Regions from separate parts of the Loktanella gaetbuli genome, predicted to be linked through region 2. Evidence: riboswitches for the same ligand, from Rfam matches in the RefSeq annotation. Region 2 holds a riboswitch; the other holds the start of a gene.

Region 1 (3,804 bases), on a different contig from region 2:
GCAGGCACCTCGATCCCCAATGGGTCACCTAGACGGCGCTGGGCGAGGGTCAGCAGGCTTTGTTCTGAGACTTGCGACAGGACGGCGCCCAGAATGTGAAAGCTGCCGGTGGAATATTGCATGCTGCTGCCGGGCGTCGCGACAAAGGGGCGTTGCAGCGCATCCGCGACCCAGTCGCGACTGGCGATCCAGCCGCCATAGTTCCCGCCAGATGTGCGTTCCAGACCCGCCTGCATGGTCACGAGGTTGCCCACCGTGATCTGCCCCACGCCGTCGGCGGCACCTGTGGGGATCAGCCCCGGCGCGATGTCAGCCAATGTGGCGTCCAGGCTCGCGATCTCGCCCCGATCAAGGGCTGCACCGGTCAGGGCCGCGACGATGGTCTTCGACACCGACTTGATCGGCACGATACGCCCGACGGCGGGGCCGCGAAACGCCTGCGACAGCACCTGCCTGCCTTCCTGATGGATTGCCATGGCATGCAGCTGGTCATAGCTGGCCGCGCGGTCCAGCACAGCCTGCCAAGGCTGTGTCTGCGCGCGCAGTGGCAAGGCTGTCAGGGCAGCGGCTCCGGCTATCAAAGTGCGGCGTGTCAGTGTCATGGCGTTCCCCTTGCGCGATTGGCAAACAGCTAGGCCAACCGCGACAAAACACCAGACAAACGGTCGTGAGGTGTCAGCCGATCCGCCCGCGCACGCCGCCCGTCTGGCCGCGATCCAGCAGGATGTGGTCAAGAATCACGCAGGCCATCATCGCTTCTCCGACAGGGACGGCGCGGATGCCCACACAGGGGTCGTGACGACCCTTTGTCACCACCTCGGTCGGCTGGCCATCCATGGTGATCGACTGGCGCGGCGACAGGATGGACGACGTAGGCTTGACCGCAAACCGCACGACGACATCCTGACCCGTGCTGATACCGCCCAGAATCCCGCCCGCATGGTTCGATGAATAGACCGGCTGGCCGTCATTCCCCATAAAGATTTCGTCGGCGTTGGTGCGGCCGGTCAGCGCGGCTGCGGCCATGCCCTCGCCGATTTCGACGCCTTTGACGGCGTTGATGCTCATCATTGCGGCGGCGAGGTCGGTGTCGAGTTTCGCATAGATCGGCGCACCGATGCCCGCCGGCACGCCGCGGGCAACCACCTCGATGATCGCGCCGACGGAATTGTGGTCGTCCTTGCGCAGCCAGGTCAGGTAGTCTTGCCATTCGGCAGCGGCCTGCGCGTCAGGACACCAGAAATCGTTCTGTGCGATCTGGTCCCAGTCGAACCGGTCGCGGTCGATCTTCTTTTCGCCCATCTGCACCATGTAGCCTGTGACCTGCACGCCTGGTGCCGCCGCGCCGATGGCTGCGCGTGCCACGCCGCCTGCGGCCACACGCGCGGCTGTTTCACGGGCGGATGACCGTCCACCGCCACGCGGATCGCGCAGGCCGTATTTCTGGTGATAAGTGATGTCGGCATGTCCCGGGCGGAATGTGTTCAGGATATCGCCGTAATCCTTAGACCGCTGGTCCGTGTTTCGGATCATCAGCTGAATGGGCGTGCCGGTGGTCTGCCCTTCGTAGACGCCGGACAGGATTTCGACGGCGTCGGGTTCGTTCCGCTGGGTAGTGTTGCGGTTCTGGCCGGGGCGGCGTTTGTCCAGCCATTGCTGGATCATCGCGGCATCCAGCGGCACGCCCGGCGGGCATCCATCAATCGTCGCACCCAATGCAGGACCATGGCTTTCGCCCCAGGTGGTGAACCGAAAGAGATGACCAAAGGTGTTGAATGACATGCGCAACGCTCCGTTTCTGATCGCCGCGATAGCCCAAGGCGCAGGCTGTGTCCAACTGGTGCAGCGACGACACCGTGTTTTGCGTCAAATCGGTGTCGGTGCAAGCCATGCCGTGATCCATGCGTCAGAACGCCCGGTGCTGACGCGGGGATGCGGCGGGCCCCTTTTCATTTGATGCAGGCGGCGCTAGCTGTTGGGTACCTCGGGGGGCCATATGGCTGAGATGCGCAAGCGGACCCGTTGAACCTGAACCGGTTAAGACCGGCGGAGGGAAGGTCCGGCATAACGTCGTCCCCAAATCCGCCCGTCGTTTTGGAGGATGACATGAAAACCACCTTTGCAAGCGTCGCGGCCCTGATCTGTGCAAGCCCTGCCTTGGCCCAGACACCGACCCTGAACGTTTATACTTACGACAGTTTCACATCCGAATGGGGCCCTGGCCCGGCCATCGAAAAGGCGTTCGAGGCAGAGTGCGGCTGTGATCTGGTCTTTACGGGGGCGGGCGACGGGGCGGCCCTGCTCGCCCGGCTGCAACTGGAGGGTGCGCGCACGGATGCGGATGTCGTTTTGGGCCTCGATACGAACCTGACCGCTGCCGCTGCAGCAACCGGCCTGTTCGCACCGCATGGTGTGACGGCAGATTTCGCACTGCCGATCACATGGGACGACGACACGTTCCTGCCTTTTGACTGGGGCTACCTCGCGTTTGTGGCGCAGGCCGACACGCCGTCGGTCGCGTCATTTCAGGAACTGGCCGACAGCGACCTGAGCATCGTTGTCCAGGATCCGCGGTCATCGACGCCGGGACTGGGCCTGTTGATGTGGGTGCAGGCGGTCCATGGCGACCAGGCCGGTGCGATCTGGGAAGGGTTGTCCGACAACATCGTCACCGTCACGCCGGGCTGGACAGAGGCCTACAACCTGTTCCTCGAAGGCGAGGCGGACGCAGTGCTGTCCTATACGACCTCGCCTGCCTATCACCTGATCGCAGAAGAGGACGCCACGAAAACATCCTGGGCGTTTGACGGTGGCAACTATCTGCAGGTCGAAGTCGCGGCCAAGGTCGCGAACACCGATCAGTCAGCACTGGCCGATCAGTTCATGGCGTTCATCGCCACGCCCGCGTTCCAAGAGGTGATACCGACAACAAACTGGATGTATCCGGCCACTGACGTGGCGCTGCCGGACGGATTCGAGACGCTGACCGTGCCGGAAACCGGGCTGCTGTTGTCGTCGCAGGACGCGGCCGCAATTCGGGATACGGCGTTGGAGACATGGCGCAACGCGCTGTCGCAGTGATGCGCAGCCTGCCAGCGCGCCTGTCGGTCGCGCTGGTCCTTGTGCTGACGCTGGGGACGCTGGTGGCCGTCGCGACGCGCGCGCAGGTCGGCAGTGGTCTTGCTGCGGCCGATTGGGCGGCAATCCGGTTCACCCTGTGGCAGGCGATGGCATCGGCCGGGGTGTCGGTGCTGCTGGCCATTCCCGTGGCGCGCGCGCTGGCCCGGCGTCAGTTCAGGGGCCGGTCGGCACTGGTCATGTTGCTGGGCGCGCCGTTCCTGCTGCCGGTCATCGTGGCCGTGCTGGGGCTACTTGCGGTGTTTGGTCGTGGGGGTCTCGCGAACGACGCGCTTGGCCTGATCGGTGTTGCACCTGTCAGTATCTATGGTGCGGGTGGTGTCATCCTTGCGCATGTGTTTTTCAACCTGCCATTGGCCGTCCGGCTGATCCTGCAGGGCTGGCTGGACATCCCGTCCGAGCGTTTCCGGCTGGCGGCGCAACTGAATGCGCCGATGTGGCGCGTGCTGGAATGGCCGATGCTGCAACGCGTCCTGCCGGGGGCCGCACTGGTGATTTTCCTGATCTGCTTGACCAGCTTCGCGGTGGCGTTGATCCTTGGCGGCGGGCCGCGGGCCACGACCGTGGAACTGGCAATCTATCAGGCGATACGCTTTGATTTCGATCTGGGGCGTGCCGCGCTGCTAGCCGCCGTGCAATTCGCGCTCTGCGCTGTCGCGGCTGCAA
Region 2 (3,804 bases):
CATGTCTTGCAGTACGTCGGGACTGTCCGATCCATCCAGATGGCCACCCTTGACCAATGCGGCGCGTGGGCCAAGGCCGACCAGTGCGGCCGCCTGTTTTGCCATGCCGCGGCGATCTGTTGCCTGCGGCAGGTCCAATAATTTGCCAGCCTCGGCCAGGTTCGGCGTCACCACGGTTGCCAGCGGCAGCAGGGTGGTCTTGACGGCGGCAATAGCATCCTTGTCCAGCAAGGTGGCACCGCCCTTGGCGACCATGACCGGGTCCAAGACGATGGGCACGCCGGGGTGGCGGGACAGAACCTCTGCCACGGCGGACGCGATATCGGCGGTCGCGATCATCCCGATCTTGACCGCATCGACCCTTATGTCGTCGAACACGGCTGCAATCTGCGCCTGAACGAACGCCGGCGGCACCGTTTCGACGCCGCTGACACCGCGTGTGTTCTGCGCGGTCAGCGCGGTCAGAGCGGCCATGCCATAGGTTCCGTTCGCCGCAAAGGTTTTCAGATCGGCCTGTATTCCCGCTCCACCCGACGGATCAGATCCTGCAATGCTCAGGACGTTGTGGATCATGTATTTTCTCCTGTGGTAGGGGTCATGGCGTGCATCAGTGTGCGGGCCGCAGTTTCCGGGTCAGGCTGGCCGCAAATGGCCGAAACGACGGCAATACCGTCGCAGCCTGCGGCCAGAACCGCCCCGGCGTGCGCGTGCTTCAGGCCGCCGATCGCCACGCAGGGCAGGTCGGTCAGACCTGCAAGTGTGGCTAGTCCGTCCAGACCAATACTGGGTTTGTGGTCGTCCTTGGTTGCCGTGGGAAACACCGTTCCAAGGCCGAGATAGTCGACGGCCGCCATGTCGGCTTTACGCACATCCTGCGGGGTTTCGCATGACAGGCCGATGATCGCATCTGTGCCCAGACGGGCCCGTGCCGTGGCGGCCTGCGCGTCACCCTGACCCAGATGCACACCGTCCACCCCGGCCGCGACAGCCGCATCCAGATCATCGTTGATGATCAGCGGCACACCCGAACCTGCAAGCGCGGATTTCACCGCGCGGGCTGCGTCGATGCGCGCGTGGGTGGAGGCCGACTTGTCACGCAGCTGCACGCAGGTGACGCCACCCCGCACCGCTGCCGTGACGGTTTCGATCAGCCCCATCCGCGCGCACAGCAGCGGATCAGTCACGAGATAGAGGCGCAATTGCGCGCGGATCAAAGCCATGTCAGCCGCGCCGCGTCCAGATCGGCAGGTTGCAGGGCATGCAACTGGTCCAGGAACCGTACTTGGAATTGACCCGGTCCCGGGCAGTCCGCACCTGCACGCGCGCCTGCCACGGCAAAATGGGACAGGGCAGCGACCGTCGCGTCAAAGGCGGGTGCAACCGCAGCATAGGCCCCGATGACGGCGGTCAGTGAACACCCCATCGCGGTCACCTTGGGCATCAGGTCGGACCCGCCATGCACCGTCACTTTGCGCGTGCCATCGGTGACGAAATCCACCGGGCCAGTGACGGCCACGACGCAGTTGCGCTGACTTGCCATGCGGATGGCAACATCCTGCGCCTGTGCCACATCATCACCACTGTCCGCACCCTTGCCCGACGCGGCCTGTCCTGAAAGCGCGATGATTTCTGACGCGTTGCCGCGGATGATGTCCGGCTTGTGCGCCAGCAGATCCTGGGTCGCATTGGCGCGGTAGGGGGTGATGAAATGCGCGACCGGGTCCAGAACCCAGGGCACGCCGTGCGATTTCGCAGCCGCGGCGGCCGCCAGCATGCCCGTGACCCATTGTGGCGACAGGGTGCCGATATTGATCGTCAATACCCCTGCGAGGGGCGTGAAATCAGCGACTTCTTCGGGGGCGTGCAGCATGGCAGGGGACGCACCCGCGGCCAGCGTCGCATTTGCGGCGATGTTCATTGCGACATAGTTGGTGATGCAATGCACCAGCGGCACGCGGTCCCGCATTGTCTGACAGGCAGCACTTGGTTTCATTCGGTCTCTCCGTCTGCGGACGGACAAAGAGACGGGCCGAACCCGATGGTTCGGTCACGACCTCCCTCCGCCAGCATTATCTGGTTCAGGTTCAAAGGGTGCATCTCAGCCTTGCGGCGCCCCTGGCGTGCCTAGACGGTCGCGCAGTTCGATCGGCATGTCAACGCGATGCCGCGCCGCGTTGCGGGGGCGCGTCAGAATATCGCTGATGGCTTTCGTGGATGCGTGGGTCGCGTCAGTCAGCCGGTCAGAACCATTGCCCCGGTTCCATCAATCCCAGTTCCAGCAGTTGCTGGGAATGCCATTTGAACGGGGCGGAGTTGTGCCAGCGAAAGGTCTGGATATGCGGGGCCGACCCCGGATTGCGGACCAATGCCTTGGCCGTGCGGAACGATACCACCGTGGCGGTCAGACTGTTGTGCCAGGGGCAGGCATAGGTATTGTATTCAGGTTCGTTCGTGGTGTGATCGTCCCGCAGGGACAAACCCTTTTTCGCCATGAACAGCGATGTGCGGTCGATCCGGCGGCGCGGCTTGGGCACGTGTTCCTCGAACCGCCAGCGCAGGCCGCCGTAGAAATCGTATTGGCGGTCGATGTCGTTGTTCCACGCATCCTGTCGCGCCAGCGCATAGTAACCGGATCGGTCCAGATGCGCATTGTCCATGCTGACGGCATCGGGGTGCGCGGTCAGATCGTCGGCGTAGATATCCACGACAAAGGTCAGGATCGTGTGGCGGCGTTCCTCCAGCGAAAAGGCGATCATCTCGCCGACGCTGCGTGTCTCGCAAAACGGGAAAAACAGGTATTCCGCGTTGTAGCAGTAGAAAATCCATTCCCCGTCCGCGATGCCGATCACCGCATTGACGATGGTTTCGAGCGCCCCCTTGGCGAGGACGTCCATGTGCACGCGTGTCACCTTGTCGGCCACATCCTCGGCCACCACGATATCGGGCATGCCGAATGCCACGACCTTGCGAAACCCACATTCAAGATGGTGGCGCAGCGTGCTGTCGACTTCGGTGTCGTCCTCCAGCAGGATCAGCGCGATCGGTCCCTTGCCAAGGCGGCCCTTGCTGGCGGTCAGAAAGGCGGACAGGCTGTCGTAAATCATGGCTGGCATCACGGTCTTTTGGGACTGGTCGCAGACTCGGTGAATTTGCACCGCATTGCAAGACACAGCAGCAGGCGTTAGGGATCGTGCGCCCCGACCCCTGCAAGCGAGTGAACCCGATGTCCGCGCCCCGCAAGCTCTTTGTGAAAACCTACGGCTGTCAGATGAACGTCTATGACAGCGAGCGCATGGCCGAACAGCTGGGCGGGCAGGGCTATGTGACGACCGACACCCCCGAAGATGCGGACATGATCCTGCTGAACACCTGCCACATCCGCGAAAAGGCGGCAGAAAAGGTATATTCCGAACTCGGCCGTCTGCGGCCGCTCAAGGATGCGAACCCGGATCTGAAAATCGGCGTGGCAGGCTGCGTGGCACAGGCCGAGGGCGAGGAGATCATGCGCCGCGCACCCGTCGTGGATCTGGTCGTCGGCCCGCAAAGCTATCATCGTCTGCCTGCGATGGACGATGCGGTCCGCAGCGGGCAGCGCGCGCTGGACACCGATTTTCCCGATGACGACAAATTCGACACGCTGAAATCGCGCGGCAAGGCGAAACGCGCGCCCTCTGCCTTTCTGACCGTTCAGGAAGGCTGCGACAAATTTTGCGCGTTCTGCGTGGTCCCATACACGCGCGGCGCAGAGGTCAGCCGCCCCGCGTCACGTGTCATTCAGGAGGCCCGCGAACTGGTCGATGCCGG

What was found. Region 2 has a riboswitch for thiamine pyrophosphate ahead of thiM (hydroxyethylthiazole kinase). Riboswitches for the same ligand answer to the same signal wherever they lie in the genome.
Region 1: it holds a riboswitch for thiamine pyrophosphate, as region 2 does, so the genes downstream of both, thiB (thiamine ABC transporter substrate binding subunit) here and thiM (hydroxyethylthiazole kinase) in region 2, are expected to answer to the same signal.

The regions. Positions count from the first base shown of each region.
Region 1 is NZ_JAJATZ010000003.1:67,390-71,193, reverse strand. It holds gene LGQ03_RS06885 (serine hydrolase domain-containing protein) at 1-602, opposite strand, end outside; gene aroC (chorismate synthase) at 676-1,782, opposite strand; TPP riboswitch at 1,976-2,072, shown strand; gene thiB (thiamine ABC transporter substrate binding subunit) at 2,107-3,081, shown strand; gene LGQ03_RS06870 (ABC transporter permease family protein) at 3,057-3,804, shown strand, end outside.
Region 2 is NZ_JAJATZ010000004.1:23,123-26,926, forward strand. It holds gene thiD (bifunctional hydroxymethylpyrimidine kinase/phosphomethylpyrimidine kinase) at 1-573, opposite strand, end outside; gene thiE (thiamine phosphate synthase) at 570-1,220, opposite strand; gene thiM (hydroxyethylthiazole kinase) at 1,211-1,993, opposite strand; TPP riboswitch at 2,038-2,127, opposite strand; gene LGQ03_RS09495 (hypothetical protein) at 2,241-3,104, opposite strand; gene miaB (tRNA (N6-isopentenyl adenosine(37)-C2)-methylthiotransferase MiaB) at 3,224-3,804, shown strand, end outside.